Regions from separate parts of the Peribacillus sp. R9-11 genome, predicted to be linked through region 1. Evidence: riboswitches for the same ligand, from Rfam matches in the RefSeq annotation. Region 1 holds a riboswitch; the other holds the start of a gene.
What was found. Region 1 has a riboswitch for cobalamin ahead of nikA (nickel ABC transporter substrate-binding protein). Riboswitches for the same ligand answer to the same signal wherever they lie in the genome.
Positions count from the first base shown of each region.

Region 1 (15,067 bases):
ACGACCAGATTTTCAATGTTTTTGCTTTTTACTACATCTATCAAACGGTCGCGTGCAGCCGGATAACCATCCCAAGAATCCATACTATATTTTGGAGCAGTAGGTGTTCCATAATTCCGCTGTGCAAAGAATATCTGCTGAGGAAGCACATTCCACTTTGTTTTTGAATTCGAAAGATTCTCAGTTAGCCACTGCTCCTGCTCTGGTCCGAGTAATGAACGCTTCGGATCAAGAGACTCTGGCGTTTGCGGTGAGCTACCATCGCCGTTTGCCTGATCATCACGGTATTGCCGTGAATCAAGTACAAAGAAAGAAGCCAGGTCACCATATGAGAAATTCCGGTATAAACGCATATCAGCCCCCTTTGGCAATGACGATTTACGAAGTGGCATATGCTCGTAGTAAGCCTGATAAGCAGCTGCCCTGCGTTTGATAAATGCCTCCACTGATTGTCCCTTTTCCGGAATTACATTTGCATAGTTGTTTTCAACTTCATGGTCATCCCATGTCACGACCCATGGGAATGCAGCATGCGCTGCTTTTAAATGTATATCAGAACGGTATTGAGCGTATCTGTTTCGATAGTCCTCAAGTGTAATAATCTCCGGACTGTTATGTACACGGACATTACCCGTAGATGAAACATATTCATTTGGACCGTACTCATATATGTAATCGCCAAGGTGAAAGACAAGATCAAGATCTTCTTTTGCCAAATGTTTATATGCTGTATAATAGCCATGTTCAAATTGTTGGCATGAAACAAAAGCGAATGTCAGACTAGAAACACTGGAACCTAATAACGGAAGTGTTTTCGTTTTCCCTGTCTGGCTTACTTCCCCTCCACTTTTAAAACGGTAAAAATAAACCTTGTCAGGTTTTAACCCGCTTACTTCCACATGGACAGAGTGACCCAGTTCTGGCCTGGCTATTTCCTTGCCATTCTTTATAATTTTTCTAAAATGCTCATCCTTTGCAATTTCCCATTTAACTGAAACAGCTTCATGAGGCATTCCCCCGCCATTCAACGGATCTGGAGCCAACCTTGTCCATAAAACAACACTATCTGAGAGTGGATCACCAGATGATACACCAAGAGTAAATGGATAATCGCTGAATTTTGGGGCAGCATTTACCTCAATCCCTCCCATTGATTGCGCAAGGGCAAGACCCAATGAAAGTCCGGCAAGCTTACTCGCTCCCTGGATAAAATTCCGGCGGTCCATATTTTTGCCTAAGCTTTCTTCGCTCCAATTCTTAATCAATTCATCCATAGCTTTTTCATTCTTCATTGATCTTTCCCCTCCTATATAATTCTTTGAATCTGGTTTTAGTATAGGGGGACTTTTTAAAAGACATATTAAGGAATGTAAATCACTAATTTTTAAATCAGGTATTTAGATACGGGACTTTGGAACCCCATAAACAAAAAAACAGTATGACTTAACCATTCATTAATCAATTCCCATAATATTCTAGATAAGTTGACAGTCTTTTTTCCTAATTTTCTTTATAAATCCTTTATTTAATCGTTACAAATAGGTTTCAGTTCGATTAGGTTGCATCTATTAATACTTCATATTATGTGATAATCGTATCTCAAAAACCGAAGGATACTGTCGTCTTTGAAGTTTCATTCCCCTCGATCTGCAAATCATTTTCGCACCCCAAACGACAAAATCTGAGCTTTCTGCTTTTCTTTATTTCGCTTAATGACATTAACTTAAGTCCATGTCCAGAATTGCAGGCTCACATATCATTTTTAGGTCAAATGTACGTGACTTTATTTTCCCCTTCCAGATAAGTGTAGAAGAAAACGTTTCCTGAAAGAGTCTATCAACATATCAAAATCGCAATTAAACTGGATCCAATACAATTCACTCTAAACATGAATCATAAATTTTTTAATAATAATCAAACCAATATCCTCCTCTATACGTTTATTTATAGTAAAGGGAGCAAAATTACAGCTCGATTAAAAAATTTCGAAGGAAGGTGGTTAAGAATCTGCTGCAAATTGACATATATTTAATTCTCCTGCTTATCAATCTGGCTTAAGGCTTAAAGAATCGTATTTTAACATTTAACAAGAAAATAATTTCACGGGGTGAAGAAATGTTGAAAAAAATGAAGTTTATAAGTGTATGGATTATAGCCTTACTTTCTGTGGTTATTCTACCAAATGTAATTGGTGCTTCTTCTACTAAAAGTAAAATTCCAGTGTCAGAGACAGGCTTTGACACCCACATCACCAACAATTCCCTTGCCGTAAGTCCGGATGAGCAAATAGCAGTTGTCTCAGATAGCCGTGAACAATCCGTCCTAGTCTATGATCTTACAAAAGGTAAGCTGCGCAAAAAGATCGACGGCTTTGGTTCACCGAGAAACATCGTGTTTATTGATGGCGGCTCCGAGTTTGTCGTCTCAGACAGCACGCTCGGTACGCTTCGTTTTTACAGCACAAAAAACTTCACCTTGAAAGATGAAGTCGTCGTTGGTCCAGGTGCATTCGGGACTGCTGTCAGCCCTGATGGAAAGATATTGTATGTGAACAATCAAGCACACAATTCTGTCACTGTCGTGGATTTGGAAAAACGAAAACCGATGGCCGTCATTACCGGTTTCGCCCAACCAAGACAAGGCATAAAAGTCTCTCCAGATGGAAAATACATCTTTGTCACGAACTTTCAAGGAGATAAAGTATCCATCGTTGATGCCCCAACACAGAAAATCATTCGTGAAATATCAGGTTTCTCTATGATTCGCGGAATTTCGATCACTGCTGATGGAGGTACATTGTATGCCGCGAACAGCGGACGCAACAGCATTTCCGCAGTTGATACACTTGACGGCAATATAAAGAGTGAAATCAAAGTGGGTCGTGAGCCATATGGTGCTTCTCTTTCGCCTGATAACAAGCTCCTTTTTGCAAGTAATAAAGCTGACAATACGATTGACGTAATCAATGTCGCTGATCACCGCGCAGTTAAAACAATTGACGGTTTCAATGAACCAAGACAAGCAATTGTCTTTAGCCACGACGGGGACCGGGCTTATGTATTAAATCGGGATCTCTCTATTGCACGTGTGAATGTTAAGACCTTCTCCATCACGGATATAATTCAGGATGAGTCAAAAAAGTACAAGCTTAAAAGGCTAAGATCAGACAAAGTAGGGACATATTTAGCAGACCAAGAAGGAATGACCCTTTATTATTTCACAAAAGATGATTCTACCGTCAGTAATTGCAAAGGTCAATGTAGTGAAATTTGGCCACCTTTCCATGCAGATAACATTTTCTCCGCTAAAGGATTCAACAAAAAAGAGTTTAATACTATCATAAGAGATGACGGACAAAAGCAAACAACTTATAAAGGGCATCCACTTTATTACTTTGTGAAAGATAAGCAGGCCGGTGATATAAATGGACAAGGCGTCAATAATGTCTGGTTTGTTTTAGGCAAAAAGGTTTTTGAGGAATAATTACGTTGAAAAATAGTTTTGTTTCATAAAAAATGGTCCTAAAGTATAATAAATGTCACTTTTTTATTCTAGAATTTGCTTAGCGCATTTTTTCCGCAAAAAAACTGCCGAGACCCCTTATATAAAGACTGAAAAAAAGCTGAACAGTATATTGCTGAACGTTTTTAATGAAGTACCGTTATACCAAACCGAATAAGCTGTTGTTTTTGAATAAAGATTGTTAATAGTGGTTACTTATTATTGGAGAAAACTCTAAAAAATTCTAGCCACCTTCTAATGATAGGTGGCTTTGTTTTATTCGAATAAGGTACTGGTTTATAGTCTTCATAAAATTTTAACTTGATGGTGATAGATTCTGCCGACAAAACACAGATATTATACGCTATCGCGTTTTTCACTTTAGACCCCATTAAAGAATAAATCGGCACTTATATTATTGATAAAAACAACGGAGAACGGAATCCCATATAGATGTACCAGTATAAGAGATGGAATGGCTTTACACCGGAGCTTAAACACTTGATTTTTCAGATATTCCGTTACTAACCTAATTTCCCACATCACAAACCTATAATTAACGCATCACAATATTCCCGGATATGGAGGCAGCACAGATGACAATAACTTTTTTGAAACAGGATGTTTTAATCGTTCAATTTGTTCCAAATCATCTAACCATTCAACAACCTCACCATTGTACATTACCGCTAGACGGTCTGCGATGTAATTGACTGCCTGTAAATCATGGGAAATAAAGAGATATGAAAGTTGAAACTCTTCTTTTAATTGTGCCAAAAGATTTAATATTTGTACTTGAACAAGAACATCTAAAGCACTTACAGCCTCATCAAGAATAATTAACTTTGGCTTTAAGGCAATCGCTCTTGCGATATTGATTCTTTGTAGCTGTCCTCCACTGAACTGGTGTGGGTATTTACGAATATCTTCCGGGCATAACCCAACGATCTCCAAAAGCTCCTGTACTTTCTTTTTCTCTTGAACAGACGTAAGCCTTTCGTAATTTCTTAACGGCTCAGCAATGATCTCCCCTACCGTTAGTCTTGGGTTAACAGCGCTATAACAATCTTGAAAGACAACTTGCAGATTTCGCCGTAACTCCTTTAATTCTTTTGCCTTTAAACAATAAAGGCTCTTCCCCTGAAACCATACCTCTCCCTGATCCGGCTTTTCCAGTCCCAGAATAATTTTGCCCAGGGTACTCTTTCCAGATCCACTTTCTCCAACAAGGCCTAAACATACTCCTTCTTCCATAGTTAGAGAGATGCTCTTAATGGCTTCAACAGATTTACGCTTCCCAAAAATAGGGTTCCCCAACAAGTATGTTTTCTTTATTCCTTTCAACTCAAGCAAGCTCACTCTTCATCCACCTAACTCTTTATCTTGATTTTACACATCGTACTAGATGGTCTTTTTCATACTCTTTAAATTCAAGATTATAACTAGAACATGTATAATCTGCGTCCTCACATCGTTCTAAAAAAGGGCATGTTTTTTCACTATTTATTAAATTGGGGCGCGAAACGCTGGCACGTTTTTCAATCTTTATCTTTCTTCTTGTTAATCCAAGTCTGGATTCTAACAAGACTTTGGTATACGGGTGCATTGGGCGATTTAACAACTTCAACACTGGTGCTTTCTCAACGATATAGCCGCCATACATTACAGCTACTTCGTCAGCTAACTGAGCAATCACCCCTAAATCATGTGATACTAATAAAATGCATGTATTGTATTCTTTCCTTAACTTATCCAACTGTTTCAAAACCTGGAGTTGGTTTGTCGAATCAAGTGCAGTCGTCGGCTCATCAGCAATGATGATAGATGGACTTAAAGACATGGTAATCGCAATCATAACCCGTTGCAGCATCCCGCCGCTTAGCTGAAACGGATATTGCTTCAAGACATTCTCTGGATTAGGCAGGTCCGTTTTTTCTAAATACTCCACAGCCATTTTCCGCGCTTGCTGCTTCGTTATGGGCAAATGAGTTCTAAGTGTTTCAATAAAATGCCGCCCTATCGTCCTCACAGGATTAAAGGCGATCATAGGGTTTTGCATAATCATAGCGATCTCACTACCCCGTACTTTCCTTAAGTCTTCTGTGGAAACATTTAAAAGATCAATATTTTTAAACTTGATACTCCCTTGTACCACCTTTGCCTTTTCAGGTAAAAGATTTAACAAAGACATGCATGTCATCGTTTTCCCTGATCCACTTTCTCCGACAAGGCCCAACACTTTCCCAGCCTCCAGCTTAAAACTAACATCATGGACAGTTTGAGTCACTCCATACGGTGTCGTTACAATAACATTCAATTTGTCTACAGTTAGAATGGGGTCTTGTCCCATCTTCCATCCTCCCTTCTATTCCTTTTTTAGGTCTAGAGCATCCCTCAAAGCTTCGCCAAACAAGTTAAAAGCAATCACAACGATGAAGATCATCATCCCAGGGTACAGCATCAATGAAGGGGTTTCTCTAAAAAATGGCTTACTATCATTGATCATCATTCCCCACTCTGCATCTGGAGGCTGTATGCCAAGACCTAGAAAAGAGAGACCAGAAATTGCCAAAATAACTCCTCCGATGTCCATAAAGATTAATACAACAACTTGAGAGATGATGGCAGGTAAGATATGTTTGATGATAATGCTACTCCTTGGTGTCCCGCATATTTTGGCTGCTAAGACAAAGTTTTGCTCCTTTACACTAAGTACCATACCTCGAATGACGCGTGCATAAAAAACCCATTGGACAAGCACCATCGCCAAAATCAGATTGCCAAGACTCGGTCCTAAAATTCCGACTAAAGCAAGGGACAGAAGAAAGCTTGGGAATGCCATGAGTATGTCACACATTCTCATGAAGAGATAATCAACCTTCCCCCCTATAAAGCCTGCATAAATACCAAGTGGGATACTAATAATCATCATTAATCCCATGACAAGGAAGGCTGTTCCCAACGAGGTTCGTGTTCCATAGATTAATCGGGACAAAATACATCTCCCTAAATGATCAGTCCCCAATGGAAACTGAGAGGAGGGCCCTTGCAGCTTCTGAACGATATCAATCAAGTTCGGATCATTAGGAGCCAAAAAAGGAGCAAAAAGAGCCAATACTGTCAGGAAGGAAATAATCATGATGCTGATCATCATGAGCTTATGTGTCATCAGCTTTCGTTTCACGTTTTGCACCACTCTTATTTCTCTCCCTCCCAGCGTATACGAGGATCCAGGAAAGAATATGTAAGATCCACAAGAAGATTACAGACCACAAAGATCACGCCCATAAATAATACACACCCCTGAATCATCGGATAATCTTGATTTAATATAGATGTGACAAATAACTGTCCCATGCCGGGCCAAGCAAAAATTGTTTCAACAATAACCGCTCCGCTTAGCATGTTACCGAAGCTCATGCCAAGTCCAGTTACCACAGGTAGTAAGGACTTTTTTAAGACATGCCTGATAACGATTAGTCTTTGGCGCAACCCTCTCGCTCTAGCATAAACAACAAATGGCTCATTCAAATTTCCCAGCATGCTAGCCCGAAGCAATCGCATATACGTACCTATATACGCAAAAGCCAATGTCAAGGAAGGAAGCACTAGATGAGCCAAAGTCCCCCTTCCCAATACAGGAAATAAATCTAACTTTACTGATAAAAAATAGATCAAGAGAAAGCCAAGCCAAAAGGTTGGCATAGAGACACTTACAAAGGCTAGTATTCTGCTAAACTGATCAACAAATTTCCCCTTGTAAATAGCAGAAATCATTCCTAAGGGTAAACTAATAAAAACAATAAAGATAAGCGAAGCAATTGTTAATTGAACTGTTGGGAAGAAATGTACCACAATTTCTTCCCATACAGAGTTATTGGACACATAAGACATCCCTAAATCCAATTGCAACACTTTTCCCAGCCACTCAAAATACTGGACATATAAAGGCTTGTTTAATCCAAGCTCAACTCGAAGGGCTGCCACTGTCTCATCCGTAGGAGGTATATGTGACGCCCTTAAGTAAGCTACTGCCGGATCTCCAGGAATTAAGTGAAGCAAGATAAAAGTGATGAGCGAAATTCCTAATAAAATTGGAATTAAACTTGTGAGACGTTTAAAAATAAACCAACTCATGTAGCACTCCTTAAGTTGTTTTTAAGTATCCCCACTTCAATTAACGTCAATTGAAGTTAAAGGGACCTCAGCTTCTTGAGGTAAAAAATCTACTCCACTAATGTTTTTTTGATACACTGCTATATTAGACTGATAAGATATCGGTAAATAAATTGCTTGTTCGTGCAATGTCGTTAATATTTCTGAATACAGTATTTTTCTCTCTTCTTCGTCTGTAGTTAATAATACTTTCTTAATTTTCTGGTCTATTTCTTTTTTTACTGGCAACCCTAATTGAGCGTTATAATCTGGACCACCATTTTCCGTATTTGTCGTCATAGAAGCTAAATAGGAATGTGGATCAAATGGTACAGCCCAAGTAGATGTAAATAATAAATCAAATTCACCTTGAAATGCATTTGTCCAAAAAGTATTAGTTTCTTGACTAGTCAACTTAACATCTATTCCTAGCTTTCTAAAATCACCTTGGGTAAATTCTGCGATTGACTTTTGGATGTTGTCTGTACTATTAAACAGTAATTCCAATTGCAATTCTTTTCCGTCTTTTTCTCTAAATGGTTTCCCCTTCACTTGTTTCCATCCGGCTTCATCCAATAACTGTTTTGCTTTTTCTGCATCATATTCATATGGCTTTATATTAATTTTCGTGTATGGCAAAGTAGGTGGAAACAAAGTATCAGCCTTTTTTTCCATACCATAAAAGATCTTATCAATAACAGCCTGTTTATTAAAAGCATGTTGGAGAGCTAACCGAACTTTAAGGTCTTTAGTCGCTTCTCTGTTTGAATTAAGAAGAAGCGTTCTTGTAGCTGTAGGTTCTGACAATTTGGTTTCATATTGCCCTGAATTCTTCAAAAATTGGAATGAATCTTGGCTTATGACCCCGTTTCCAAAAATAAAGTCGAGTTCTTTTTTCTCAAAAGCTAATACTCTTGACTCACCGTCAGTAATGACTTTAACAACCACCTTATCTACTTTAGGTTTAGTACCCCAATACTGTTCATTCCTTTTAAAAACTGCAAACTCATTTTTCTTATATTCGCTCAATACCCACGGTCCTGTGCCAATCGGAGACTTGAGTCCGTCCTTAAATGTGTTTTGACTGTCAGGAAAAGCAGCTTCTCCTACAAATCTCAGCGGTCTAATGTAAGTTAGTTCTTGCAGAGTTGGATAATACGCGTTGTTCAAAATAAGTTTAAATGTATATTCATCTATTATTTCAGTACCTTTGATTTGGTTAATTAATTCCACCCATTCATGTTGTTTGCGATTATCTAAAATGGTATCAAAGTTTTTCTTAACGATTGCAGCATTAAAGAGGGAACCATCGGAAAATTTAACATCTTTCCTCAGATGGAATACATATTCTTTTCCATCTTTCGATATATCCCAGCTCTCTGCAAGCCAAGGCTTAATTTCTCCGCCTTCACCGTAATAAACTAGGGATTCATATACCATAGCCTGGGAAAAAAACTCATTCGGAAAATATGTGTGTGGATTTAAGTCACCTATATCCCCAGGCCATGAAAAAGTAACAACTTTTTGTTTATCTTTATTTGATGTATTTTCTTGATCTATTGTTGTGTTGCTGCAACCAGTAACAAAAATTGTGAAAATTACTAGTAGTCCAACAAAAGAATGGAATAAATTAGACCGTTTTAAAAACATGTTTTCTCACCTTCAATTATGGAATTTTATCTATTTGAAAAATTACGAAATATAAAAAAGCATTTCCAACCAGATTTAACGGTCAGAAATGCTTATAGTTTAAGAACAAATTCGTCTTCTAGCACTCTAACACCTCCCTATCTCCCGTAGGTTTAACAGCATTTTTAGAACGGGCAGGTTTTCTGACTTAGGTTCATCATCTCCATGCGTCTTCCCGGATATTATCCAGTGACTTTCTTGCATAGGACTCACCATTACAGCGGCGGGACCGTGCCGGATTTTGCACCGGCTTCCCTTTTAAATATTCGCTTTTAAACGAATATACCCATTCCAATACTATATGAAATTTTCCCTCATCTTCATAGTAAATAATAGAGCTTGTCTATCCTAAAATTATTTTGTCGAAACCATTTGTTACTTCTTAACACTTTATTAGTTTCATCTCTAAGTAATTTTTGATAAACCTAGCTACTAATCCTATCCATCTAGCAATAAACGAAATACAGTTAGTAAAAAGGAGAATAAACAGGTTCTCTTTAAAATTCAACAAATATTAAATTCTCCTAAATTATACAGTTTTACGAATACAACTCTCTCAAAATGGAGATATTCACTATATGAAAATAAAATCAAAAAAAGTTTACCTAATACAAATTATATTCTTTATTGCAAATTTATGCTATATCAAATTAAAGTCCTGATGTTTTTTAACGGCTCGTTATGTATGGAAGTAATAATTTTATATGAATAGTTATCTGTAATTACATATATCGAATGATAGTGAGGAAGATTTGTATTGCTCCCGCCAGAATTTGTTTACTTTTAATAAGTAAATACTTACTATAATATTTAAAATCATCCTAATTTATGTAATAATAAATATACTACAATAAAGGAAAGGTTTTGAGGGGATTTTCGTTGGAAAGTATGGAACTGCTACATAATAAAATAGAGACAATGAGGAAAGAATTAATAAATACAGCCTTGAAACATGGATTCACCTCACCAAAAACATTACATTTGAGCCAAGAACTTGATAAACTCTTGAATATACTTTTGCATGAACAGGAGTCGCTAACTCCAATAGGCCTTCAATAAGATGTAAGGGTGCTTCTCCACTAAGTAAGTATGCTGTGTCTTGTAAGTCAAATTAGTGGAAAACAAGCAACTATAAATATCAACAGAACTATTTAACAGAGACTAAAAAAAGCATTGATACGAGTACCAATGCTTCTCCAAAATATTAATTTTATCTTTAAAGCTTTACCCTTTGCAGTCGAAGTGCATTTATTACAACGGATACAGAACTAAATGCCATGGCAGCACCTGCTAACCAAGGGGCAAGTAGCCCAATAGCCGCAATCGGTATTCCTATTACGTTATAGGCAAAGGCCCAGAACAGGTTTTGTTTAATATTTCGCATGGTTTTTCTACTCATGTGAATAGCATCTGCAATGCTGTTTAAATCCCCACGAATTAAAGTAATATCCGCAGCTTCCATGGCCACGTCTGTCCCCGTCCCGATAGCCATACCAATATCAGCTAGGGCAAGTGCTGGTGCATCATTGATTCCATCTCCAACCATAGCCACTTTCTTTCCAGCTGCTTGAAGTTTTTTCACTTCTTCCGCTTTCCCTTCAGGAAGTACTTCCGCAATGACCTGGTCAATGCCAACTTTGTTTCCTATGGCATGAGCAGTCCTTTGATTATCACCCGTTATCATGATGACCTGAATATCCATCTCTTTTAACCTTTTTATGGCTGTTTGAGAAGTGTCTTTTATGGTATCTGCCACAGCAATAAGACCTGCATATTCACCATCAATGCTAGCCAGCATCGCGGTTTTACCTTGCCCTTCAAGGTCTTCCATGGCCGGTAGTGCTTTTGTAATATCCACGTTATTTTGATTCATTAATTTCCGTGTTCCCACCAGTAACACTTTTTGATCCACTACAGCTTTTACCCCGTAACCTGGAATAGCTTCGAACTCCTGAACCAATCCAAGTGATATTTTTCTTTCTTGAATTCCTTGAACAATTGATTGTGCAAGTGGGTGTTCAGATTGTTTTTCAGCGGCCCCGATAAGAGATAAAAAGTGTTGTTCACCCATTCCATTTTCGATGAGGACATCGGTTAACACTGGTGTACCATTAGTAACAGTTCCCGTTTTGTCTAAAATAACCGTATCAATATGGTGAGTAGTTTCCAGGTGTTCACCGCCTTTAAATAAAATACCGAACTCTGCGGCACGCCCTGACCCAGCCATGATTGATGTTGGGGTAGCCAAACCTAAAGCACACGGGCAAGCTATTACAAGTACCGCAATCATCGCTTCAAAAGCTGGTGTAAATTCACCAGGATTAACCCAGATTATCCATACGAGAAAAGTTAAAAGGGCGATTCCGACAACAATGGGTACGAAAACACCAGAAATTTGGTCAGCGAGCCTTTGAATTGGAGCTTTAGACCCTTGAGCGTCTTCTACCACCTTGATGATTTGCGAAAGAGCGGTATCTCTGCCGATTTTCGTGGCCTTCATTTTGAGAAAACCATTTTTATTCAGGGTTGAACCAATCACAGTATCTCCCATGCTTTTATCTACTGGAATGCTTTCTCCTGTTAACATGGATTCATCGACGGCAGAGTTCCCTTCGACGACCTCTCCATCCACCGGGATTTTTTCACCTGGCTTCACCAAAACTGTATCTCCAACAATGACTTCTTCTAGAGGTATTTCGCGCTCTTCACCATTCCTCAGCACCAAGGCTGTTTTGGCCTGAAGTCCCATCAATTTTTTAATGGCTTCTGATGAACGTCCTTTTGCTTTTGCTTCAAAGAGCTTCCCTAAAAGAATGAGGGTGATAAGGATGGCACTAGTTTCAAAATATAGTTGTGCAGTATGGTGGTGGACTCCAATGGCGATGATCGATTGATAGACACTATAAAAATAGGCAGCGGACGTTCCCATTGCAACTAAAACATCCATATTCGCACTTTTGTTTTTCAAAGCCTTATATGCCCCTACATAGAATTGCTTACCAATGATGAATTGCACAGGCGTTGCGAACGCCATTTGCACCCATGGGTTCATGAGGAAATCCGGCATATAAATAAACGAAGTAAAACTAAAATGACTTACCATCGCCCATAACAACGGGAATGACAAAATTACGGCAAAAATAAATTTTCTCTTTTGTTTTTGAATTTCTTTCTGGCGAAAATCCACCGATTCCTTGTTATCATCCTTGATGATCGCCCCGTAGCCCAACTTTTCAACTCGTTGAATAATATCAATTGGGGAAGCTTCAGAAGGATCATATTCAACGGTCGCGTTTTCAAGTGCTAGGTTTACATTGGCCTTGGATACTCCATCCATCTTATTTAGCCCTTTTTCAATTCGTGTTGCACAGGCCGCGCAGGTCATTCCCGTAATGGTAAACTCTTTTTTCTCTTTTACCACATCATAGCCAAGATCTTGAATTTTCTTTTCAAAGTCCTGGGTGCTTAACTTTTCTGTATCATAAGTAATGACTGATTTTTCAAGGGCCAAATTAACAGTGGCCTCTTCAACACCTTCCATTCTATTTAACCCTTTTTCAATTCGTGTTGCACAGGCCGCGCAGGTCATTCCTGAAATTTGCATACTTGTTTCTTTTATATGTTTGCTCACTTTATCCCCGCCCCTTTATACCACCATGGGGTATAATATATTGTAAAAAAGAAGTGCTTTAAAAGCACCCTTATTCCTTATTCAACATCGTAGCCTTGATCATCAATGGTTTCTTTTATTTTTTCAAGTGATACTTTTTCATTATCAAACGCAACATCTACTTTTCCTGCGTCTAAATGTACTTTTACACTTTCTACACCCGAAAGCTTTCCTACATTCCCTTCAACTGCATTCACACAATGACCACATGACATTCCAGTTACCTTCAATGTTACGTTTTCCACCCTAATCACTTCTCCTTTATTTTTTCATTAATTTTTGTATCGTTACTAGCACTTCGTCAATGACCTCGGTATCCCCATCATTCAGTCGGTCTACTACACAATTTCTTAAATGACCTTCTAATAAAATCTTTGCCACACTATTCATGGCACTTTGTGTCGCAGCTATCTGGGTAATAACATCATCACAATAAGTATCTTTTTCGATAAGACCCTTAATACCTCGAATTTGACCTTCGATACGATTTAAGCGGGTCGTTAAATTCTTTTTCACTACTTCAGAGTGATGACTTTTTCGGCCGTGGGAAGAGGTAATACAGCATTCGCCATTTTCATCTTCAATGAACGAACCTTGCTCATTTATTTTTTTATCCATCTCTCACCCCTCCTTAAAATCATAATACCATACCCCCCTATCCTATGTAAAGAGAGAAGCTTATGTGTCAATATTTCTTTATTCTTTGCTTTTGAAGGATATCTATTCCTTAGAAATCTGTTTAACAAAACCACACACAAAATACCCCATGTGAAGCTAAACAAAAGGTTGAACTAACTGAGTCTTTTAGCGATGCAAATAAAAACACTCATCTCCGGAGAAATGAGTGTTTTTAGGTCCTACCACACTAGACTGGCATAATCCCGATTAAGTTCAACGGGTTTCTATTTTTCACCTGCAAGTTCGTTGTCTGTTTTAAAATTGTAGTTAACACACCGAAATTAATAGATATATTTGTTTTCAAATAAAGAGTGGACTTACTCCTTACCCTTTAGCTGATTACACGAAAAAGTCATTGTTTTTTATTGATTACCAAACAAATAATCCTACAATCATAGCACTTAACAAGGAAACAGCCATCCCGCTAAGCAACAGCTTCCAAACATTCCGACCGATAATGTTCGATTTCTCATCATTAAGGATGGAATTGAATGTTCCATAAATCATGCCTACTGTACTGAAGTTGGCAAATGACGTCAGATAAGTGACAGCAACAGCTACTGTATGCGGGGGTAGTGTACTGATTTTATCCTTTAAATCGAGCAGGGCAACGAACTCATTCGTGGCAAGCTTGATTCCCATCAATTGAGCGACATACATGGCATCATGTCCAGTTAATCCAAGCAGGAATGCAAATGGACTAAAAATCACAGAGAAGATTTTTTGAATGGTCAGGCCATCCACAAAGAAACCAAATATCCCATTCAAGCTTGCTGTTAACGCCACATAACCGATAACCATTGCCATGATGACGAAAACCATCTTGGCTCCCACTAGCATGCTGTTAGAAATGGTGGAAAAGAAATCTTTACGTTCCTCTTTAGTAGGAACATAAACGACATCTTCTTCTTTACTGACACTGACTGGGTTGAGCATGTTTGCAATCAGCAAGGCATTTAAACAGTTTAAAGGAATGGCGACAAATACATATGTTGCAGGTACCATGGATAAATATGCTCCAATAATGGAACCACTGATACTACTCATACTCATGATTCCAAATGTCAATAAACGCTGATCTTTAATCGCAGCGAGTTGAATCCGGAGAACGGCAAGTGCCTCTGTATTTCCAAGAAACATCATCTGGATGGAAAAGAAACTTTCAAGTTTTGGCAATCTAGACACTTTTGAAATGAGCCATCCTACTTTATCGATAATCCATGTGAGTATACCGAAATACGATAAAATATCAAAAAACGTTATAATAAAAATAATTGGCATTAAGGCACTGAAAAAGAAATCAACTTGCTCATTTGCCATAACAGACGGAAAGACAAAAGAAATCCCTTCATTTGCACATGAAATCAACCAAGT
Region 1 covers NZ_CP133763.1:2,392,292-2,407,358, reverse strand. The annotation lists gene RE409_RS11735 (alkaline phosphatase D family protein) at 1-1,292, opposite strand, end outside; gene RE409_RS11730 (beta-propeller fold lactonase family protein) at 2,128-3,483, shown strand; gene nikE (nickel import ATP-binding protein NikE) at 4,066-4,860, opposite strand; gene RE409_RS11720 (ABC transporter ATP-binding protein) at 4,880-5,851, opposite strand; gene nikC (nickel transporter permease) at 5,867-6,697, opposite strand; gene nikB (nickel ABC transporter permease) at 6,700-7,638, opposite strand; gene nikA (nickel ABC transporter substrate-binding protein) at 7,675-9,306, opposite strand; cobalamin riboswitch at 9,461-9,650, opposite strand; gene RE409_RS11700 (aspartyl-phosphate phosphatase Spo0E family protein) at 10,234-10,404, shown strand; gene RE409_RS11695 (heavy metal translocating P-type ATPase) at 10,562-12,949, opposite strand; gene copZ (copper chaperone CopZ) at 13,054-13,260, opposite strand; gene RE409_RS11685 (metal-sensitive transcriptional regulator) at 13,277-13,633, opposite strand; gene RE409_RS11680 (nucleoside transporter C-terminal domain-containing protein) at 14,063-15,067, opposite strand, start outside.

Region 2 (16,401 bases), 1.2 Mb from region 1:
AAGTATTCTAATTCGGCAAGAAGTGCTTCTTGAGAGCCTTTAGCTGGTGATGTTTTTTTGGTTTCTTTTTTCATGGATAGACGCCCCTTTTTCTTTGGTTTAAGGGCGTCTATACCTCCTTCCTTCAACTGATTTGACCATTTCAAAAGTGTAGAATCGGAAGGAAGATTATAGTGTACAGCGGTCTCGCTGATCGATGCCCCATATTCGTTCATATAATTAAGTACCTCTAGTTTAAAGGGCAGAGTGTAATTTGTATAGGATGAAGCAATTCCTTCCATCCCATGTTCTAGATAGCGAGCGACCCATCTCTTCAGAGGGGATAGACCTACATTTCTTTCTTGTGCGATGGATTTATAGGATTTTTTCCCTTCCAAGTACTCTAAAACTGCATGTAATTTTTCGTCTATCGTATATTTAGTCAAAAAAACTGCACCTCCAATTGTTAGATGTTGTCTAACAATTGGGGTGCAGTTCAAAAGTCACTAATGACAACTTACTGCAGCTCTTTTTTGTAATATAGTCTTTAAAGTAAATGGAGAAATCTCAGAGAATGTGGCAGCGCATACAATTAATCAAGAATTTCTTTAAAATCCTTTCCTTTTTGTACATATGTATCAATGGAAAGTTGAATTAATTCTAGATCTTTATCATTCAATTTGCGAACCACTTTCCCTGGAGAACCGATAACAAGCGAACGTGGAGGTATACTTTTACCAGCGGCAATCAATGTATTTGCCCCAATAATACATTCTTCGCCAATTTCGACATTATCCAAAATTGTAGATCCCATACCGATAATAGAACGTCTACCCACTTTACAGCCATGTAAAATAACGTTATGACCGACTGTTACTTCGTCTTCAATAACAACAGGACAACCTTCAAATAAATGAATGGTGGAGTTATCTTGAATACTGCACTTTTCTCCTATGGTAATTGAATCTTCATCGCCACGCAGTACAGAGTTAAACCAAATAGTAGATTCTTTCCCAATCGTAATATCACCAATTAAATGAGCACTAGGCGCTACAAAAACAGTTTCGTCAAATGAAGGCTTTTTATTGTTGTATGGAATAATCATATTATCGCTCCTTGTGAAAAGTCAGAATTGTTTTTCTATTAAATATAGTATAACATTAAATAGATAGGGAGGGTTAAAAGTGAAACATATTTGTGAGTTTTTTTCTATAAAATATCCAATAATACAAGGCGGTATGGGGAATATTAGCAACGCAAGTCTTGCGGCTGCTGTTTCTAATGCTGGGGGTCTAGGCACAATAGGGTGCGGTACAATGAATCCTGAACAGGTAGAAACTATTATTCTTGAAACAAAAGAAAAAACTAATAACACTTTTGCGTTGAACATCCCGATAAATGTTAGTCCATATACAGATGAGTTAATCAATCTTGTTTTTAAGCATGATATACCTATAGTATCTTTATCAGCAGGAAATCCTGCTCCTTTCATACCACTTTTACATAAAAAGAATATAAAAGTGATTGCTATTGTTGCGTCGGTCAAACATGCTCAAAAAGCGCAAGCCGCAGGGGCAGATGTATTAGTTGCGGAGGGGTTTGAAGCTGCCGGAATTAACTCTAATCTAGAATTAACAACATTTACACTTATCCCGCAAATTAGCAAGAATGTTACGGTACCGGTTTTTGCTGCAGGAGGAATTGGCAATGGACAGGGGTTAGCTGCTGCATTAATGCTTGGAGCTTCAGGCGTCCAGTTAGGAACCAGATTGATTGCTACAAAGGAAGCACCGTTTCATCCATCATATAAACAGAAACTACTCAAAGCAATTGATAATGACACGTGCATATTGGGACGATCCGTTGGTCAGGTTAGAAGAGTATTGAAGGACCCATACACAGTGAAAGTTTTAGATTTGGAGAAAAAAGGTCTGTCACCTGTGGATTATCGTGAAATGACATCAGAGGAACATCATATTAATGGTGCAATACACGGAGATGTTAAAAATGGTTTTATGAACAGCGGACAGGTGGCAGGATTGATTGATGATATTCCCACGGTTAAGGAATTACTTGATGGGATGATGAATGATGCGAAAAAACAAATGGAGGACAAGTTGAATAGTCTTTCCATGACCTTTACTCAAATGTAAAGCCATAGAAATCTAGCGGATGGATACCATCATTGCTAGTGGTTGATGTCTCGAGTAACTAGAAGTAAAGGGGAGAAGATTCCTATAAACGACGTATTGATATCACAGGGGAAAATCAAGGCGGAATTGCACTGATTGTCAACTGGTTCATTATGAAGACATGGAAACAAAAAGTAAATCAATAACAAAAAAGGCGCCGTAAGCAGGCGCCTTTTTATTATTATTTATTATCAGAATCCACCGAATCCCCAACTGCAGCCAATGATGATTAACAGGATAAATAACACAATCAGTAATGCAAATCCGTTATCGAAACCGCCACCATCGTCACAACATTCATTTCTGTGTCCACCCATTTAATTGTTCCTCCTCATACATATTATGAATTACATACCTAGTAAAACATCTTTACTGGGAATACTTCATACTATGTATTCTAGGCCGAAGTGTTTGCTTATTCATTGAAAATAGGCGTTGGCGTATGAAAGGAATAAGCCCGAATATTTTTTTGATGGCGTTTGAAATGTTATAATATACCATGTAGATTTTAAGAGAAGGGAGCTGAACTTAGTCATGAAAGTTGCCATTATAACGGATGTACATGGTAATGCTTCAGCGTTAAAAGCCGTTCTTAGGGTTATTGATGAAAGGGATGAGATTGATCATATCTATTGTTTAGGAGATATGGTTGGGATAGGTCCTGATACAAATGAAGTCCTGGATCTTTTATTTTCAAGAAATGATTTATCAATGATAACCGGAAATCATGATGAAGCAGTCCTGGCCATCATTAAAGGGGAACCGCATCCAGATGGTCACATTCATGTCAAAGAGCATCATGAATGGATAGCGGAAAGAATGAATCAAACTTTTATATCCAAACTGGAAAAATTGCCTCGCACCATACAACATATGATTAACAATTACTCCTTTTTCTTCACTCATTATCATATGGACCCGAAGAAACTAGATGAACACATAAGTCAAAATCCATTTAGTAAAATCGTTGAACCGAATCTAAATAACTTAGAAAGACTATTTAAGAATCAGTTTCACCATTTAATTGGATTTGGACATCATCATCCCATACATCATTTTAGAAATGACCAAACTATATACTTAAACCCAGGTTCACTCGGATGTAATAGTGAACCAGTTGCACCTTATGCCATTGTTTCGATTGAAGACAGCGGTATTCAGGTGAATCTTGAAAAAGTCACATATGATAACTCATTGTTTTTATTATCGTATAAGAACTTACAAGTTCCTGAACACGAATTCATTATACGTGCTTTCCATGGGAATCAGAGAGTTTAGGACGTTAATAAATTATAAAAAATGGGAGGATATTCAGCATAAAGGTACATGCATGGGGATACGATAATAGGCAAAACATGATTCTTTTGGAGGTAAGGCTATGAAAGAAAAAGTACGAGATATAAATCTTCAGGGACAAGAAGAGATAGAACAACACAGTCTTGTCTGTAATAATGAACTGTTTAATAAGGACCTTCTAGCCATTGTAGATGATACAATGCAAGAGGAAGGATGACGGGGCGGAACACGCTGAAGGAATTTAGTTTGCAACGTTTATTTAGCTTTAAAATGGCGAAGACCAACTGCATTTCGAAATCAAATAATCTCTCGGATTTTTTCATGCACTATCTCCATAATTGTACAGCAGAAAATGAGAAAGTGAATCATTTGAAACCATTCTGAATTTATCCCATACTATATATAAGCTTTAAATCCGAGAGGAGGGATAGCATGGGACATCAGCATGGTCACTCTCATGATCATGGACATCACCATCATCATTCTGAAAATAAAAAAGCTTTGTTGGCATCTTTTTTACTGATTTCCACATTTATGGTCGTCGAAGTAATAGGAGGATTTATGACAAATAGTCTGGCTTTATTGTCAGATGCAGGTCATATGCTAAGTGATGCGGCTGCACTAGGCCTAAGCTATACAGCGATAAGATTGGGTGAAAAAAAAGCAACACAGACTAAATCTTATGGATATAAGCGATTTGAAATCATTGCTGCATGTTTGAATGGTTTGACCTTGATTGTTATATCAGTATTTATTTTCATCGAGGCGATTAGAAGGTTTGTGAATCCTCCTGAGGTGCAAAGTCTAGGAATGTTAATGATTTCAATCATTGGCTTACTGGTGAATATCATTGCAGCATGGATTTTAATGAGCGGAGATAAAGACGATAACTTGAATGTACGGAGTGCCTTTTTACATGTAATTGGCGATATGCTTGGTTCAGTGGGTGCAATTGCGGCAGCACTCTTGATTTATTTCTTCGATTGGGGAATCGCAGACCCGATTGCAAGTGTTGTTGTAGCGATTTTAATTATTATCAGCGGCTTTAGAGTAGTGAGGGATTCTTTCCATATCTTGATGGAGGGGACACCCGATCAAGTAGATATGGAAGAAGTGAAAACTTCATTGAAAGAATTGCCGAATGTGTCCGATGTCCATGATCTCCATATCTGGACGATTACATCTGGGTTTTTGACGATGAGCTGTCATGCTGTTATTGATGAAAACGGCAATCACGATACAGTTTTAGCAGAAGCGCAAAAGCTTCTTCATGATCAATTTGGTATTGAACACAGTACAATTCAAGTGGAAAGACAGGAAGTGGGCTGTCCAAATCCCCACGAGACATGTAATTGAAAAGAGGTTGGCTCAAGTGTCAGAGCCAACCTCTTTAAGGTGTTAGTAAAAGGGAAATCCTCAGAAAGCACAAGCAACAATTTTATTTCTCAGTGTTAGACTAGAGAGAACGTTTAAAAAAAAGGAAGAGGAGCAGAGGTAATAGAAATACTATGTAGAAAAAGCATCCGCGAATTTTACTGCGAACATAATCCTGACACATTAAAAGGGTATGATGGAGAAAAAATGCCTTGCTGACTTGAATGGTTGGCGAATGCAAAATGATTCCACTATAATTCAGGAAGGAGGAATCCCTTAATGAAGAAAATTCTTGTCGTTGAAGATGAAATTGCCATTTCTATGGTATTGAAAGCATATTTAGAGCGTGAGGGTTTTGATGTAGTCCAAGTATATGATGGGCTAAAGGCTGTTCCTATTTTTGAAGAAACGAACCCAGACCTTGTGCTACTTGATGTAATGCTACCTGGTAAGGAAGGTTGGGACATCTTGAAGGAAATTCGGGAGAACGATATGTGCCCGGTTATTATGTTGACTGCGCTGAACGATGTTGATTACCGATTATCTGGATTTAAGTCAGGCGCAGATGATTATATCTCTAAACCTTTTGTTGCCGATGAAGTCGTGGCCAGGGTACATGCCGTTTTAAGAAGATCCTCGACGATTGTTGGTGAAGAAAATCATATACATCAGTTTGGTAGTTTATCCATTGATGATCAATCCTATATGGTGAAATTAAAAGGGGAAGAGATAAACTTGACGCCTCGTGATTTGTCGCTGCTCATTTTTTTCGCTAAGCATCCGAATCAGATTTTTACTAGAGAGCAGCTACTCGATCAAGTATGGGGCATGGATTATGATGGAAGTGACCGCGCCGTGGACCTGGCGATCAAACGAATAAGAAAGGCAATCGATTCATGGCCTTCTTGTGAAGGGGAAATTAAAACATTGCGTGGATTGGGGTATCAATTTAGTGTCTATGAAAACTAGAAAAAGAACCACTTTGCAGCGCTATTGGACGAAGAGATACGTATTGACCCTGATTTCGGGATTGGTATTATTATCTATTTTTTCATTGTGGTGGATGGAAAAAACCGCATTAGAATATAGGTTAAGCCTCCTTAAGTACTTAGCTGATGAAACATCTGACCGTGCGATAAAGGCAAATGGCCAGATTGTCGTTGGGCCTATCCTTTCGGAAATCGTTGAGGAAAGGGAAAAAATCCTTCACTTGAACCAGCAGCCAATTATCTATATCGTCGATCCCGATGGCAGCATCATTTATACGATGCCTCAATTATATATCGATGCAGATGAAAATAAGCTTCCTAACGTTATTATGAAAAATGCTGAATTAATTCAGAAGGTCAAAATTTCGGACAACAAAGTATATGTCGTCAAATCTCCTATTACCTTTAATGATGAGACTAAGGGGTGGGTAGTCATTGCCCAGGAAGAAGGGGCATTAAAAGAAATCAACCAGGACCATGGCTTGTTGGCAATCATGATTGGAGGCCTCCTCGTGCTGGGCACAGGAGTCATTTATCTACTTTCGAGACAGATTTCGAGGCCAATCCAAGACGTCGCTAACGCTGCTGTTCAGGTTCGTGAGGGCAACTATGACATCCATTTCAAAGAGGAAGAGGAAATAAGGGAAGAAGAAATTTATGAACTAATAGAGTCATTTAAGGAAATGACCAATCGTTTAAAGGTCATGGAAAAATTAAGGGCGGAATTGCTTGCCGGTGTCACCCATGATTTGAAAACGCCGGTTACTTCCATTAGCGGACTAATCCAAGCAGTTAAGGATGATGTTGTTACCGGAGAGCAAAGTAAGGAATTCTTGGATATTTCCTTAAAGGAAACACAACGCTTGCAAGGAATGATAGAGGATTTGCTTAATTATAATGCTATTTCGGCAGGTGCCTTTAAAATTCGAGTGCAAAAAGAAAATATTAATACATTCATCCAGGAAATCGCCTATCGTTGGCAAGTCACCCAGGATGATCAAGAGTTTAATCTGGACATAAAGGTTCCTGAAGAACCTATTTTTGGCCAAATTGATTCCTTGCGGATGCAGCAAATTGTCATTAACCTTTTAAATAATGCCAGGCATTCACTTGATGGCATAGGGAAACTAGAGATTAATCTTTATGAGAAGGAAGACAATAGGATATGTATTGATGTGCAGGACAGTGGCCGAGGAATTCCTGTACATGAACAACAGTATGTATTCGAACCGTTTTATCGAGGTGAAGACAAAAAGCTGAAGATACGTGGTTTAGGATTAGGACTGCCATTCAGCAAGATGCTTGCCAAAGCGCAAAAGGGAGATCTTGTGCTGAAAGAAAGTAATGAACAAGGGACGACGTTTACAATTATTGTAGAGAAAGCAAATCAGATATAAAAAAGGGTTGTCCGCTTTAATGGACAACCCTCTAATTAAGCACCGATGTGGGATGGTTGATAATCCAGTTGGCTGATTGCGCGCCATAATTGAACATGACGTACATTTCTAGGAAGGAAGCGTCCCATTTCTTCTTCGTTATAACCGGCATGTAAATTCTTATGGTCAAAAATAATTGGTCGGCGAAGTAAATCCGGGTTATCTTGAATAAGCTTACAAAGATCATTTAATGGTGTATTATTTATATCGATATTTAAGCTACTGAATTTTTTAGAACGGGCTGAGATGATTTCATCTGTACCGCCTTCTGTTTTACGTAAAACCTCTTTAATTTCTTCTATAGAAAGCGGTTGTGAATATAAATTACGTTCATTGTAGGGAATTTCGTTTTTCTTAAGCCAAGCTTTTGCTTTACGACAGGCTAAACTGCTTGGAGTAGTATAAATTGTTACCATTTAAAATCGACTCCTTCAAAGTGTTAAAGTTTATGGAATGAATTATTTTTGTATTTGTTATACTCTTACTTTAACGTTTCTTTGTGTCAGCAATATGTCAAGAAAATAAACTTAAAAGTTATTTTAATTCCTGTACATGAACAACAGTATGTGTTCGAACCATTTTATCGAGGTGAAAACAAAAAGCTGAAGATACGTGGTTTAGGTTTAGGGCTGCCATTCAGCAAGATGCTTGCCAAAGCGCAAAAGGGAGATCTTGTGCTGAAAGAAAGTAATGAACAAGGGACGACGTTTACAATTATTGTAGAGAAATCAAATTAGATATAGAAAAAAGGGTTGTCCGCTTTAATGGACAACCCTCTTATTATGCAACTGAATGTAGGATGGTTGATTAAGCCAATTGGCTGATTGCACGCCATAATTGAATATGACGTACTTTTCTAGGAAGGAAGCGCCCCATTTCTTCTTCGTTATAACCGGCATGCAAGTTCTTATGGTCGAAAATGATTGGTCGGCGAAGTAAATCCGGGTTATCTTGAATAAGCTTACAAAGATCATTAAGTGGTGTATTATTTATATCGATATTTAAGCTATTGAATTTTTTAGAACGGGTTGAGATGATTTCATCTGTACCGCCTTCTGTTTTACGTAAAATCTCTTTAATTTCTTCTATAGAAAGAGGTTGTGAATATAAATTACGTTCATTGTAGGAAATTTCGTTTTTCTTAAGCCAAGCTTTTGCTTTACGACAGGCTAAACTGCTTGGAGTAGTATAAATTGTTACCATTTAAAATCGACTCCTTCAAAGTGTTAAAAGTTTATGGAATGAAATTATTTTTGTTTTTGTGATACTCTTACTTTAACGTTTCTTTGTGTCAGCAATATGTCAAGAAAAATAAACTTAAAAGTTATTTTGAAAAGAAAGGGAGAAAATGAAATGCAATCTGCCTTTAATAAAGAAAACAATGATAGTACGCTGCCATATAATTTTGATTCTTTAGTGCGGCAACAGCAGCAAATTTTCAATGTTACACCGGTTAATTTGTTTAATTCAGCGGATGAATCTCCATTTAATTGCATAGTGAATGATTGGATCATTAACGACTGCATTGATTTTATAGGCAATAAAACCATAATGGCATTACATAAGGATGAAGATAATAAGTCGAAAGCAGAGAAGACAGCTACGAGCAACACACCAAAAATTGTTAAAGCCGGGCAATATGTGATGGAATCGTTCGATTCAATGCAAGTAACGAACACAGTCCAAGATACGCTCGTTTTTTCTAAGGATGTGTGGATAGTATCATGACAGCAGATTTTTGGTCACCAGTCAGACTATCGATCCAGGTAGCGGGACTCGCAGGTATCATTGTTTTTATTTTAGGAATTTTCCTTGCACGAATAATGGCTAAAAAGCAATTCAGAGGAAAAATCCTATTGGAAACCGCATTTTTATTACCACTTGTTTTGCCTCCTTCTGTCGTCGGCTTTTTATTGATTGTGATTTTTGGGAAAAACGGAAAGCTGGGTGAATTCATTGAAAGGGTTTTTAATCAGCCCTTAATGTTCACATGGTGGGCAGCGGTTATTGCATCTACCGTTGTCGCTTTTCCACTTATGTACCAATCCGCTAAAACAGGTTTTGAAGGTATAGATGAAGAAATCGAGAATGCAGCAAGAGTTGATGGGGCAGGCGAGTGGAAGTTGTTTCTGCTAGTATCCCTTCCATTGGCGGTTAAATCAATCGTCACAGGTGCCATATTGAGTTCTGCACGGGCTTTGGGTGAATTCGGGGCGACGCTTATGTTTGCCGGAAATATTCCCGGACAGACACAGACAATTCCTACCGCTATTTATATCGCCATGGACTCCGGAAATATGACATTAGCCTGGCTATGGGTCGGTGTAATCATTGCTATTTCATTCATCATGCTCTTTGTCGTGACGTTCATTAAATGAATGATTTTTTTCATATAGGCTAATAAAAAAATGAGGTGCGGCTTCTACATCTTTTGTATGCGTGAAGCCGTTTTTTTCGTACAGTTTTCTTGCAGGCAGGTTCATTTTACCGGTAGAAACGGATAGTTTTTCCCATTTACAAGTAAATTGAAGATGATTCAGCAGTGTTTCTGCTATTCCTTGTCGAAAATAATCTGGATGGACGACAATTCGGCAAATCTCCATATGCATAATTTCTTTTGTATAGGATATTGCTCCAGCTAATGTATCGGCCTTGAAAAAGCCGATAAACGTTTCATTACAATTTAAAAATTGGTCATAAGTTTCTAATAATGGGGGAATATCGGTAAATTCAATAATATCTGCTTCTATCTGATAGGCTTTTTTCTGAAGCATAAAAAGCTGTTGTCCATAATTAGAGTCTAGAACTTGAATTTTTTTTATCAAATAATCACATCCTTTAGTTACATTATAATAGATGATGACGAGGAAGATTATTGTTTCTAATCAGTCTATGTTATAATCGACAAACAATATGAACTAATGAAATGAGGAAGAAATTTGTTAACATTTGAAGAAAAATTGAGCATTATTGAAACTTTTCCTGAATTACAGAGGAAAGATGTTTCACTGGGCCGTGTGAATTTCCACTATCTAGAAAGTGTCCAAGAGAAAAAGATCGTCGTTCAGCACCTGCATCCAAATGGAAATGGATTCGTATACGCAGGGCATATGAGAAAGAAAGAAACTGACCGTAAAGGATTTATCAATATACGTGACTATACTGAAGAGGAATTAAAAGATTTGATTCAAAAAAGCATAGCTTATCTATCCGAACCTCCGATTGAAATCGAAGAAGAAGAAGTAAACGAGTTCGCTAGGTTGGAAGGAACATGGATTGGACTTGAAAAGCAGGAGCTTTCGCTTGTAAGAGAAGATCAACTCTGGAACGTATACTCTGGATCGAATTTGGAGGAGTGTTTCGAGAGCCCGATTGAGGCAGAGCGCTATTTACTGGACGAAGGTTTCCGCCAAAGCAAGAAGAGAAAAATGTAGAATTTTAGGATAATTTGTCGTTGGAATTACAGCGATAATCTTGTTTTTTTTTGATTTTACATGATATAATATAAGTAATTATTTTTGTTCGGAATAAGTTTGATAGATGGATTTACCGTTATAGGATTCCTCTTGAAACATTATCCAGAACCAAAAATAGTAATAAAATGGATTTTTCCAAACACAGGAGGAACTATCATGGTACAAGGTAAAGTAAAATGGTTTAACGCAGAAAAAGGTTTCGGTTTCATCGAAGTTGAAGGCCAAGACGATGTATTCGTACATTTCTCAGCTATCCAAGGCGAAGGCTTCAAAACTCTTGAAGAAGGCCAAGAAGTTTCTTTCGAAATCGAGCAAGGCGCTCGTGGACCACAAGCAGCTAACGTTCAAAAATAATTGAACGCTTATAAAAAAAGACTCCGATTCTGGAGTCTTTTTATTTTTCCTCTGAAAAGAAAAAATTTTTAATCCCCTTTTCTGTTGGCTATTTCCTTAAGTAATTTATCCAATTTTTCTTCGATCCGTTTAGAACGATTAAAATGCTGGGACAGGTTAATTACTAAAAATATTAAGATTACTGCAAACAATAGCATAAAAAGTATGGGGAGTAACTGAGCGATAGTATCAGCCATAGGGTTTCTCCTTTTTTCTTCATTATATACCATTATTATCCTTAGTATGATGCAGGGATTAAATGATTTTCATAATCAGGATTCTGTTTTTTACTAATTAACGAATGAAAGGGATATGCATAATCGCATATCCCTTTCATTCAGTTCCTAAATAAAGAGGTGAACTTTTGAAGTCTTGGCAAGTCTGATTCTTGATACATTTGTTCGATTTTTAAAGTCACCAATAACTGGCTCTTTGCAAATAGCATGTCCCGAAAATGATCGACCGCTCCGCAAAAATGATTGTAATTGGTTTCTCCTGTCCCGAAGACGCCTGTCTTTAGATGAGAAATCGGTAATTGCTCTAGTTCCGCATAAAAGGCAGCTGTTTTGGCAGGAAGCTCTCCATTACCCCATGTATAGGTACCGATGATCAATGCATCATATTCTGGCAATATACCGGTATCAAATTCGCTAGTTCGAAAAAGTTCTGCTTCTGGCAAAAGGGAAGCAAGGGCTTCAGCTAGTGCTTTTGTATTGCCGCCCGCCGAATGATAGACAATTGCAATTTTATAGCTCATCGAACCCATTGCTAGCATTTACTTGACTGTATGTTCTTGATTTTTGTTCAAAGAAATCAGTTTTGGTGAGGCCAATAGATTCGTCGTCGAATGTTTTAATCCATGGCATCGGGTTCTCACTATACTCTTGATACAAGTTTTCAAGTCCTAGCATACGCAGTCGTTTGTTGGCGATGTACTCGATGTACTCGTTGAATTCTTCCAAGTCGAGATCTGCTTTGGTTTGTATATCCTCAAGCATATACTCAGACCATTCTTTTTCAAGTTCAACTGCTCTTTCAATCGTTGTATAGATGAACTTCGTGTTTTCTTCATTATTTAACTCCGGGTATTCATACATCAAGATTTGTACGAGCATTCCGATGAAATCGAAGTGAACCATTTCATCGCGATGTATATAGGAAATCATTGTAGCCGAACCAGTCATTAGGTTTTGACGCCCTAAGTTGTAATAGAAGGCGAATGCCAGGTAGAAATAAATACCTTCGAGGTTCGTGGAATGGATGAGTGCTTCAAATAAGTGTTGAGGACTAGGATCGTCCACAAACGTTTGATAGGCATCCACAATCGGTTGATTTCGCTTTATCACTTCCGGGTGTTCTTTAATGCGGTCGAAAAGTTGTTTTTGCTTGCCTACCGGAATCAAGGAAGCAAGGATATAGGAATAAGATTCATTATGAATAGATTCCTGCTGGGCCATGTTGGCCAGGATCGCTTTTGCTGCCGGGTCTTTGATGTAACGAAGGATTTCCACTAAAGTCGGCGTTTGAAGGCTGTCCATTCCTGCAATCATTGTAAGGATATCAAGGAAAGCATCCTGGATATCTTCATCTAATTCGCCCCACTGCTTTTTATCCTGAATCATGTTCACGCTCGAAGGCTTCCAAAAGTTATTTATGAGTTGTGTATACGTATCATAGAATTTTTCATACTGAATATCGTTCCAAAGGAGAAAGCCTGAAGCTTCCCCTTTGAATACGCCCGTTGCTTTAGTTGGATGCGTAGGTTCGAGCATCCGGATTTTTTTGATATGATTGGTCATTCGTAAAACTCCTTTAAAAATAGATTACTGATTTGATCGTTAACTTGAGCAACTTTCGCAGGCATTATCATATTCAGATGAAGTGGAACGAACATAATATGTTGATTTCAATCCGCTTTCCCATGCTGTTAAATGGATATCCAATAGAACTTTAGCCTTGATTGTGTTGTGGACATACAGGTTAAAGCTGATAGCTTGGTCAATATGACGCTGACGGGCTGCATTTTGTCTGATGCTTTCCAGTTGGTCCAAGTTAAATCGTGTTTTTTTATAATACTCATACGTATTAGGCGTCAATCCGGGTGCTGTCACTTTGAATTTGAAGTTTTTCTTTTCTTCATAAAATTCAATTTCATATAAGGGATCGATTCCATCAGTGGAGTTACCGATTTTAGCCGTTGATGAATTAGGTGCAATGGCCATTAAATATCCATTACGGGTACCGTGTAGCTGCACATTTTCTTTTAAATCTATCCATTTTTCATCGGTATAGTCACGAAGTTCGAAATATTGGCCTGTATGCCAATCAGATCCTTCAAAATATGGGTACGTTCCTTTTTCCTTAGCCAATTCATTAGACGCTTTGATTGTTAAGTAAGCAATTTTTTCGTATAAAGTATCAGCATATTGAACGGCCTCATCTGATTCCCAATATATATTCTGGGTGGCAAGTAAATGATGCCATCCAAATGTTCCTAAGCCAATTGCCCGGTAACGCTTGTTTGAGATGGATGCTTGCTTGACCGGAAGACTGTTCACATCAATGACGTTATCGAGCATGCGGATCTGAATCGGAATCAATCTTTCTAATACATCGCTACTTACCGCGCGAGGCAGGTTAATGGAAGAAAGGTTACATACAACGAAATCGCCGCTTTTACGAACTACAACTACATCGCCATCTTCAGTTTCGTATTCATCCGTGATCGTTGAAGGGCTTAAGTTTTGAGCAATCTCTGTGCAAAGGTTGGAACAATAAATCATTCCTTTATGTTTATTAGGATTCTTACGGTTCACTTCATCACGGTAGAACATATACGGTACGCCTTCTTCTAGCTGAGAAATCATAATGCTCTTCATAATGTCCATCGCGTTGATTTTTTCAAAGCTATAGCTAGGAAGTGTGCCATTTTCCGCAGCCTCCACAGCGTGAGCGTAATGATTTCTGAAGCTTCCTTCGCCTTTTTTCTCGTCATAAAAATCTTCGAGTGAGAATCCAAGGGTTTGCTTTACGGTATGTGGGTCGAAAAGATACCATTCTTTCCGATCGCGTACGGCTTCCATGAACAGATCAGGAATACATACACCTGTAAAAATATCATGAGCTTTCAACCGGTCATCACCGTTTTGTGTCTTTAAGTCAAGGAAACTCATGATATCTTTATGCCAGGCATCCAAATAAATCGCGATTGCCCCTTTACGCTGGCCCAATTGATCGACGCTGACAGCAGTCTGGTTAAACAAACGGATCCAAGGGGTCGTGCCTGAACTGTTTCCAGAAAAACCACGGATATCAGAACCAAGTGAGCGGATTTTACCGACATAAAGTCCTACACCACCGCCGAATTTAGATACTTTAGCGGCATCGTAGTTGGATAGATAAATGCCATCAATAGAATCTTCAATCGCGTCAATAAAGCATGAACTTAACTGACCGTGAGTTTTTCCTGCGTTTGATAGGGTAGGTGTCGCGACGGTCATATACAGATTGGACATCGCCCAGTATGCCTCTTTGACAAGTTGCAGGCGGTGTTCTGTTTTTTCCATTCTCATAATTTCCATAGCGATGATCATGAAGCGCTCCTGAGGCAGTTCGTAGACCTTGTCTTTTTTCGGACGGGCTAGGTAGCGGTCGTTTAATAAGTAGATACCGATATAAGAAAATAGTTTATCTTTTTCCGGATCGATCACTAAGCCTAATTCTTCAATTTCTTCTTTGGAGTAAGAGTCGAGTAGTTCGGGTTTATAAATCGGGTAGCGTTCCCCCTCTTGCTGTTGAGAGAGTCCTGCGATTAATTCATAGAACGGTCCGTAGCTCACGCCCTCATAACCGCGATTCGCTTGTGCATCCCTGTACATCGTATTCAAAAGTTCTGCCGCAGCAACAAACGTCCAATCTGGAGCATCTATGTCTACACTTTCGAGAGCAAGCTGGATCAGTTTTTTTGAAGTTTGTTCTTCTGTTGAGTCACTTTTACGATCTAGCCATTTTGTAAAACGCTTTTTGAACTTTTCCATATCTAGCCGGCCTTCGAATTCCTTGGATAACATCTCAAGCTGGATAGAACTTGTTTCTGTGTCATTTTTCACTATAGTAGAGTTATATGTTTGAGTCATGAATAATCCTCCTTGTAAACTTCCATTAAATAAAAAAATCCGCCCAATAAATTGAGCGGATCAAACGATAGAATAAAAGAGCCATGAAAAAATAGCCGTTATACTATCGTTTCATCATCTCAATCCCCGAAGAATAAGAAACGTGAAAAATCCAGGCAGGTCTCCTGACTCATGATCATCCTACTTTGAGTTCTTCCCGTATAAAGAGATATACAGTGGTTTTCTCATTTCGTCACATTTACAGTTGCGGGGACAGTTCCGGGTTTACACCGGATTCCCTTTTCAGCCATCACTGGCACCTTGGATTACAAATAATTCTATATATAGTTATGTGTGTTGTTTTTAATATCAATATCTAGTATTTCTGCTTATATTATCGTAATCCATATGAGACGATAATTCAACTAATATATTTGATAAAAACCAATCCTTATCTATTGACAAAGTGAGGGGAGAGGGAAAAAGAGTGAAAGAATTAATAGGGAAATGGGAAATTCAAACGCTGAATGTAAGAGATTTTATGTTAAAATAAAGTGTATAGTAAAGGTGGCTCTCCCTTATTGTAAAGATGGGGGTTCCCGGAAAAATATTTATTAAAAAGGAGAAATAATCTTGGAAAAAGTATTAGTTTTTGGACATAAAAACCCAGATACAGACACAATTTGTTCAGCTATCGCTTATGCGGATCTGAAAAAACAACTAGGTATCAATGCTGAACCTGTTCGTCTTGGTGAAGTGAATGGTGAAACTCAATATGCATTAGACCAATTCAAATTCGAAGCTCCTCGTCTTGTAGAAAAAGTGGCAGGGGAAGCGGATGGTGTGATTTTAGTTGATCACAACGAACGCCAGCAAAGTGCAGAAGACATTGACCAAGTCCGTGTTTTAGAAGTTATCGACCACCACCGTATCGCTAACTTTGAAACAAGTGATCCTTTATATTACCGCGCAGAACCAGTTGGCTGCACGGCAACTATTTTAAATAAAATCTATAAAGAAAACGGTATTGAAGTGCCTAAAGCAATCGCAGGTCTAATGCTATCTGCCATCATTTCCGATTCTTTATTGTTCAAATCTCCAACCTGCACAGAGCAAGATGTTGCAGCAGCAATGGAATTAGCGGAGATTGC
Region 2 covers NZ_CP133763.1:1,160,075-1,176,475, forward strand. The annotation lists one part of gene RE409_RS05545 (IS3 family transposase) at 1-425, opposite strand, end outside; gene RE409_RS05550 (gamma carbonic anhydrase family protein) at 572-1,084, opposite strand; gene RE409_RS05555 (NAD(P)H-dependent flavin oxidoreductase) at 1,164-2,132, shown strand; gene RE409_RS05560 (YjcZ family sporulation protein) at 2,363-2,488, opposite strand; gene RE409_RS05565 (metallophosphoesterase family protein) at 2,706-3,449, shown strand; gene RE409_RS05570 (hypothetical protein) at 3,550-3,684, shown strand; gene RE409_RS05575 (cation diffusion facilitator family transporter) at 3,900-4,823, shown strand; gene RE409_RS05580 (response regulator transcription factor) at 5,121-5,810, shown strand; gene RE409_RS05585 (HAMP domain-containing sensor histidine kinase) at 5,800-7,227, shown strand; gene spx (transcriptional regulator Spx) at 7,263-7,682, opposite strand; gene RE409_RS05595 (ATP-binding protein) at 7,737-8,003, shown strand; gene spx (transcriptional regulator Spx) at 8,074-8,469, opposite strand; gene RE409_RS05605 (type 2 periplasmic-binding domain-containing protein) at 8,620-8,994, shown strand; gene modB (molybdate ABC transporter permease subunit) at 8,991-9,644, shown strand; gene RE409_RS05615 (GNAT family N-acetyltransferase) at 9,606-10,091, opposite strand; gene RE409_RS05620 (hypothetical protein) at 10,206-10,700, shown strand; gene RE409_RS05625 (cold-shock protein) at 10,899-11,096, shown strand; gene RE409_RS05630 (hypothetical protein) at 11,165-11,332, opposite strand; gene RE409_RS05635 (flavodoxin domain-containing protein) at 11,473-11,892, opposite strand; gene RE409_RS05640 (ribonucleotide-diphosphate reductase subunit beta) at 11,882-12,934, opposite strand; gene RE409_RS05645 (ribonucleoside-diphosphate reductase subunit alpha) at 12,974-15,271, opposite strand; cobalamin riboswitch at 15,408-15,589, opposite strand; gene RE409_RS05650 (manganese-dependent inorganic pyrophosphatase) at 15,884-16,401, shown strand, end outside.
Region 2: another riboswitch for cobalamin. It lies ahead of RE409_RS05645 (ribonucleoside-diphosphate reductase subunit alpha); the one in region 1 lies ahead of nikA (nickel ABC transporter substrate-binding protein).